Regions from separate parts of the Halomonas sp. AOP7-B1-5 genome, predicted to be linked through region 3. Evidence: predicted binding sites of a transcription regulator. Region 3 holds the regulator's gene; each other region holds the start of a gene.
The links. Region 3 encodes sigma-54, which starts transcription at its own class of promoters, with help from an activator protein. Its sites were predicted from a motif close to TGGCACNNNNNTTGCTNT; they were not measured.
Positions count from the first base shown of each region.

Region 1: a site for sigma-54 is predicted at 1,481-1,498, ahead of ACT3XD_RS09420 (sugar phosphorylase). Genes of this name have one in related genera too.
Region 2: a site for sigma-54 is predicted at 1,061-1,078, ahead of ACT3XD_RS09445 (HAD-IIB family hydrolase). Genes of this name have one in related genera too.

Region 1 is NZ_JBQTDC010000015.1:8,996-11,266, reverse strand. It holds gene ACT3XD_RS09420 (sugar phosphorylase) at 1-1,423, opposite strand, end outside; gene nrdR (transcriptional regulator NrdR) at 1,684-2,175, shown strand; gene ribD (bifunctional diaminohydroxyphosphoribosylaminopyrimidine deaminase/5-amino-6-(5-phosphoribosylamino)uracil reductase RibD) at 2,175-2,271, shown strand, end outside.
Region 2 is NZ_JBQTDC010000015.1:18,268-20,538, forward strand. It holds gene ACT3XD_RS09440 (glycosyl transferase) at 1-64, opposite strand, end outside; gene ACT3XD_RS09445 (HAD-IIB family hydrolase) at 83-1,000, opposite strand; gene ACT3XD_RS09450 (OmpA family protein) at 1,719-2,271, opposite strand, start outside.
Region 3 is NZ_JBQTDC010000001.1:130,658-132,928, forward strand. It holds gene lptB (LPS export ABC transporter ATP-binding protein) at 1-424, shown strand, start outside; gene ACT3XD_RS00645 (RNA polymerase factor sigma-54) at 548-1,963, shown strand; gene hpf (ribosome hibernation-promoting factor, HPF/YfiA family) at 2,086-2,271, shown strand, end outside.

The sequences.
Region 1 (2,271 bases), on a different contig from region 3:
GTAGATCAAGCTCACTGCTCTGCCAGCGACGCCGATTAATCGAGCGTAAGCGGCCACTGCGCTCAACGCCTTCGACATCATTGAGCGTGCTGGTCAGCGTATGAATATACAGGGCTGGAATCCCCTGTAGGCTCAGCATAATAGCTTGGCTGCACAAAAAGCGTGCTACCTGCCATGGGTCTGGGCCACGGTGGGTGCCACGCATTGCTTCGAACCAAGTGATATTAATTTCGTAAGGTGTATCGCTGCCATCGGGGTTGCTGCGCATGCTGACAAAACCGCCGAAGCGATGCATCAGCTCTAAAAGTGCGTCGCGCTCATGGTTAGGCAGCAATCCCTCCAAAGGGCGCACGCCAATACCATCGTGGCTTGCGGTAAAGTTCAGGTACGTACACTGGTACGGCAATACCGGTAAACTTGATAACCATGCTTGCAGGGTTTCCGATTCGCCCCGCGTTAAGGTGTGAAGTAGCAGCGGAGGGAGCGCAAATTGATACACCATATGTGCTTCATCAGGCGGGCCTTCGGGCAGGCGCTCCAGACCGAAGTAACTGATATTTTCTTCGTGGGGCACGTTGGTTTCGGTAACTAGCAGGGTGCCTGGCGCAATTTCATCCACGACGGCACGTAACAGGCGTACAACAGTGTGCGTTTGAGGTAGATGGATACACGAAGTACCCAGACGCTTCCATAAAAATGCCACGGCATCCAGGCGAATGATCCGTGTCCCTTGCTGTAGGTAGAACAACAAAATTCCCACAAACTCCAAAAGCACATCAGGATTTTCAAAGTTTAAATCAAGCTGGTCTTCTGAAAAGGTTGCCCAGAGGTGGCGCGTGCCGCGGCGTGTTGCCACCGGAACGAGTAGGGGGCTGCTACGCGGGCGGGTAACGTGGGAAATATCCGTTTCAGGGTCTACTTCAATAAAGTAATCGCGGCCCGGCAGGCTGCCGCTTAAGTAATCGACAAACCAGAGCGATTCCCGGGAAACATGGTTCAGCACCAGATCCGCCATCACATCATAATGTTGGGCCAGTGTCTGAATATGCTGCCAGTCGCCAAGTTCCGGATTGACCTCACGGTAGTGAATGACCGAAAAACCGTCATCACTACTCCAGGGAAAGAAGGGTAAAACATGCACACCGCTGATGCGATCGCCCAGGCGCGTCTGTAAAAAATCGTTCAGGACGGCGAGAGGCGGGGAGTCAGTGTCGATGATGGAATCACCATAACAGATCAACCACTGATCCTTTTCGCTCCATGTTGGTGCCGAGCCGCAGTGCGTTGGCGCATCGGTTAATGCTGACGCGCTTAACGAACGGAAGTGATCGAGATGCTGGCCCAGACGACGCAGGACTTCATCGGCGCGAGGGCCATAAAGATGCGTCAGATAACCGTGAACCTTCTTTTCAAACGTCGGCATAAGGGGCTCCTTATCAACCATTTGTCTCCTGAATTCATTAAGCACTAGCATTGAACAAATGCAGCTTGTGTGCCAAATCGTTACAATGCAGGGTAACAGGCCGCCGACGTTTCATTATGGCCCGCGTTTAACCCCTTACGGCGTTTGAGTTTACGCCCGATAAGAGATAAAAAACGTGCTTGAAAATAGTGAGTGATAATTAGGTTATAACACGCTTACTCGTGCAGCTTACAGCACGGACTGACAACAGGTTGACCGCTATGCATTGTCCTTTTTGTGGTGCTACTGATACTCGAGTGACCGATTCGCGACTGGTAGCGGAAGGCGATCAGGTGCGTCGGCGTCGGCAGTGCGCTAATTGCCATGAGCGCTTTACTACTTACGAAACGGCCGAGCTGCTGATGCCTCGGGTCGTAAAGTCAGATGGCTCCCGTGAAAGCTTTAATGAAGCAAAGTTACGCGATGGAATGGTGCGTGCATTAGAAAAACGCCCGGTCAGTGCTGAATCTATTGAAGCGGCGGTTGAACGTATTCGTCAAACGCTGCGCGCCAGGGGGGACCGGGAAATTAACGCGCGAGACATCGGCGAATCCGTGATGCAGGCCTTAAAGAACCTGGATCAAGTTGCCTATATTCGATTTGCCTCCGTATACCGTAAGTTTCAGGATCTGGACGAGTTTCGTGCTGAGATTGACCGCCTTTCTCAGGAACCGCCCCGCATAACCCCAGGGCATGAGAAGGACGATACGTAATGGGTGCTACTGTCCCGTTTAGTGATTTAGACCACCGTTACATGGCGCGCGCCCTCCAGCTCGCAAGAAAGGGCCTGTATACCACCGACCCCAATC
Region 2 (2,271 bases), on a different contig from region 3:
CAACAGGGCGACGGGTGAGATTATGAAAATCGGTTATCACCCCGTTTTGATGAAAATCACTCATGGGCATCCCTCCTTGGCGTTATTGAGTCAGCGCAACGGTTTTCGTTGCCAGATTTAACTGGCGGCTATCCTGCTCCCACCAGTACGCGACTCCTTCTGCCCATCCAACTGGCCCAGCTTTGTTTGTGCGATATAACGCCGCGGCCTGCGGTGTAACAGGTGCTTTATGACAACCTCGAATAACCACTGCTTGATCGACCGCCTCCAACATCGTTAGATCATTAGGTCCGTCGCCCAGCCCTAACGAGAGTGGCGTGCACCCTCTTAATTTGGCAAAACGCTTGATTAGCCATGTGACAGCGCAGCCTTTATCGGCGCCACGGCCCATAACGTGCCAAAAGCGTCCGCCTTGAGTAAGCTCAAGGCCGTCGCCGCTTAGCGCTAACCGGAAGTTTTCGAGCGAAACGGCATCATCTTGCCAAATTAGCGGCTCGCTGCCTTCGCGCTTGCAGGCATCCTGTGCGCGCGTTTTATCTAACCCCGTCAGTTTGACGACGTCCTGGACACTCAGCTCGCCCATACTGGTAAAACGTACATCTAACCGTTGGCGCCATACCCTTAAACGTGCTCGGATAAATCCAATATCAACACCGGCGTGTTTTGTAACAATGCCATCGCGTCCATTGCCTGGACGGTCAAGACGCGCATGGCACCAGCTAGGCGGCAAGCCAATAATAGCGCCATTTTCAGCTACAAAAGGTGTTCCCGTAAGTCCAAGCAATTCACGCAGCGGCAATAATTCAGCACGCGTCTTACTGGTCACGGGGATTACCGGCACGCCTAATTGCTTTAGGCGCGACAAGCTGGGTGCCGCAGGTGAGAAATCATAGCTATGGTGATCGAGTAGCGAACCATCTAAGTCGGTGAGTACCAAACGTGACCGATGCTCCGCATCAGGCAACTCGGGTAATAATGCGGTACAGGCATGTTCAGACATAGCATTACCTCTTTTGGCTTAAAAAAGCCGCCAAGCTTTGTCGTTAATGACCACTTTAAATATGCATTTAATATGCCAATATATAAAAAACACTGCTTATTAAAACCTTAACAAACAACATTGCATGCCTTACATAAGGCAATAATTTAATACGCCCGCCCCAAGCATCATTATTGTGCAGCTAAAACGGTACTTATTAGTAAAATCTCTATCTTTTAAGCTATCGCCCGGCTTCGCCCGCTGAAGCGATCTCCCACAGGGGGAAGGTGCTTTGAGCCGGGTAAGCACCTTTCATCAGATGCATTAATGTCACCAACGGTGAGGTGGGAGCTGAATTTATTCGGCGATGGCGGCGCCAGCCGCCCTTAACCCCGGCAGCGCTGCGCACTGCTTCGCCCGCTGAAGCGATCTCCCACAGGGGTAAGGTGCTTTAAGCCGGGTAAGCACCTTTCATCAGATGTATTAATGCCACCAACGGTGAGGTGGGAGCTGAATTTATTCGGCGATGGCGGCGCTAGCCGCCCTCAACCCCGGCTGCACAGCTTCGCCCGCTGAAGCGGCCTCCCACAAGGGTAAGGTGCTTTGAGCCGGATAAGCACCTTTCATCAGATGTATTAATGTCACCAACGGTGAGGTGGGAGCTGAATTTATTCGGCGATGGCGGCGCCAGCCGCCCTTAACCCCCGCCGAGGTGTCGGGCCATCGCTAAAGTGATCTCCTACTCAACATGAATAACCACTTCTACCCGCCGGTTGCGCGCTCGCCCCTCTGGGGTTTCATTATTTTCAAGCGGCTGAGTCGCTGCCAAGCCAACGGCTCGCAAGCGCTCAGGCGCAACTCCTTCGGCCTCCAGTGCTTCCACAATGGCTATCGCTCGGGCGCTTGAAAGCGCCCAGTTAGAAGAGAACTCATCGGTGCTGATGGTTTGGCTGTCAGAATGACCTTCGACCCACACTTCACCGTCGTAGCGCTGTATGGTTTCTAACAGGCTACCTACCAATGAGGAGCCTCCGCTGGTTAGCTCTGCAGCCGCTGAAGGAAACAGCAATTGATCCTGCACTCGCAAACTGATCCCTTCTGCAACACGGGATACTTCAACACCTTCCAGGTTTGGCAAGTAGGGGGACGTTTCGACCCGCTCGGCTAACGCGACCTGGACGGCCTGGGCGCTATTGATGGCGTCTACCGATATTTCTTGTACCTTTACTTCTTGCACATTGACCGGCGGACGATCGGTTAGCAATACCATGTAGTTTGCCAGCGGAGCCGCC
Region 3 (2,271 bases):
GATCCTGGAAACCCGCAAAGATCTAGATAGCGCTGGCCGCGAGCAACGCCTCGAAGCGCTGCTTGAAGATTTCCATATTACGCATATCCGCGACAACCTGGGCATGAGCCTTTCGGGTGGCGAGCGGCGCCGGGTCGAGATTGCCCGCTCACTGGCCACAGAGCCTGCCTTCATACTGCTGGATGAGCCGTTTGCCGGGGTCGACCCCATCTCCGTCGGCGAAATTAAAAGTATCATTCGTGCCTTGAAGCAGCGCCATATCGGCGTGTTAATTACTGACCATAACGTGCGCGAAACGCTGGATATCTGCGATATTGCTTACATTGTGGGCGATGGTCATATCATCGCGGGCGGCAGCCCAGAGACTATTCTCAATAACCAGAAGGTCAGAGAAGTTTACCTGGGTGCTGATTTCCGTCTTTAAATTTATGTTCACTGCTAAACAGGGATCTGCAGCAGAATTATTATCAATGGCATGCTTATTGCACTTGCACATAAACATGACTCGCACTAGGGTAAAGCTTTCCGAGTAACGAGTGGTTCTCAGATGGTCATGAAAGCTTCTCTCCAATTGCGTATCGGTACGCAGCTGACCATGACACCTCAGCTGCAGCAGGCCATTGCCCTGCTCCAGTTATCCACATTGGATCTGCGTCAGGAAATTCAGCAGGCGCTGGATGCCAATCCGATGCTGGAACAGGAAGATGAATTCGGTGAGCAGGCAGCCGTTGAAACGCAGGAAGCGGAGTGGGCGGAAAGCATACCCAATGAACTCTCCGTTGATAGCGACTGGTCCGACACCTATCAGGATGTAGGCAGCTCAGGCAGCAGCACTGAGGGACCTGACTTTGAGCGCCAGGCAGCGGGACAAAGCCTGCACGGTCATTTGCTTTGGCAGCTCGCCATGACCGACTTCAGCGCACGTGAACAGCAGATTGCAGAAAGCTTGATCGACGCGCTGGATGCCAACGGCTACCTGACGCAGCCCTTAAACGATATTCGCGACGGGTTGCGCGCTCAAAATATCGAAGCGCTTAGCCAGCGCGAGATGGAAACCATTCTGATGCGTTTGCAGCAGTTTGAGCCGACCGGCGTTTTTGCCCGCGACCTGCGCGAATGCCTGATGCTTCAACTGGCTACCCTGCCCGATGACACTCCCCTGCTTGTCCCGGCGCGCCGTCTGGTACGCCAGTTTCTGGAAGCACTCGGCAAAAATGACATTCGGCTACTCAAGCGCCGCCTAGGGCTGGACGATGAGCAGCTAGACGATGTGATTGGCCTGATCCGCAGCCTGGACCCACGCCCCGGTAGCGCTTACGGGGTGACCGATGATAGCTATATCACGCCTGACCTGGTGGTACGCCACGATCATGAAGGCTGGCACCTGGAGCTTAACCCTGAAGCTCTGCCTCGCCTGCGCATCCAGCCCGACTACGCCAGCTTGATCAAGCGTGCCGACAAGAGCCAGGATAACCAGTTTTTAAAAGAGCACTTGCAAGAAGCACGCTGGTTAATCAAAAGCCTCTCCAGCCGCAACGATACACTGCTGCGCGTAGGGCGCGAAATCATCACCCGTCAAATCGGCTTTTTAGAGCAAGGTGAAGAGGCCATGAAGCCTTTGATTCTTGCGGATATTGCAGAAGCCGTGGAAATGCATGAATCCACCATTTCACGTGTGACAACGCAGAAATATATTCATACCCCACGGGGTGTCTTTGAGCTTAAATACTTTTTCTCAAGCCAGATCAGCGGTCAAGACGGGGGCGACAGCCACTCAAGCACGGCGATTCGCGCCCGGCTCAAGAAGCTGATCCAGGACGAACCCCCTGGCAAACCGCTCTCAGACAGCCGTTTGGTCACGCTGCTTGAAGAGGGAGGTATTACGGTGGCACGGCGTACTGTGGCCAAATACCGCGAGTCATTGGGCATTCCATCCTCCAGTGAACGCCGTCGCTTAAGGTAGGCTTTTAGGAGGTCTTGAGACAGTTTTGTACAAGAGAAACAGCAAAACTCGCGACAAGGGCTTTGCAACACCGTAAAAAGGGTTACAATCGAAATACAGTCCGATGGATAAGGAGTACGTCAATGCAAGTAAACATCACTGGTCATCACGTAGAACTGACTGACGCCTTGCGTGACTATGTTAATGAAAAGCTTGAACGCGTCGAACGCCATTACGACAATATCACCACGGTACAAGTAACCTTATCCATTGAGAAGGAGCGCCAGCAGGCGGCATGCACCCTTCATGCAGCAGGCGCCGACCTGCAT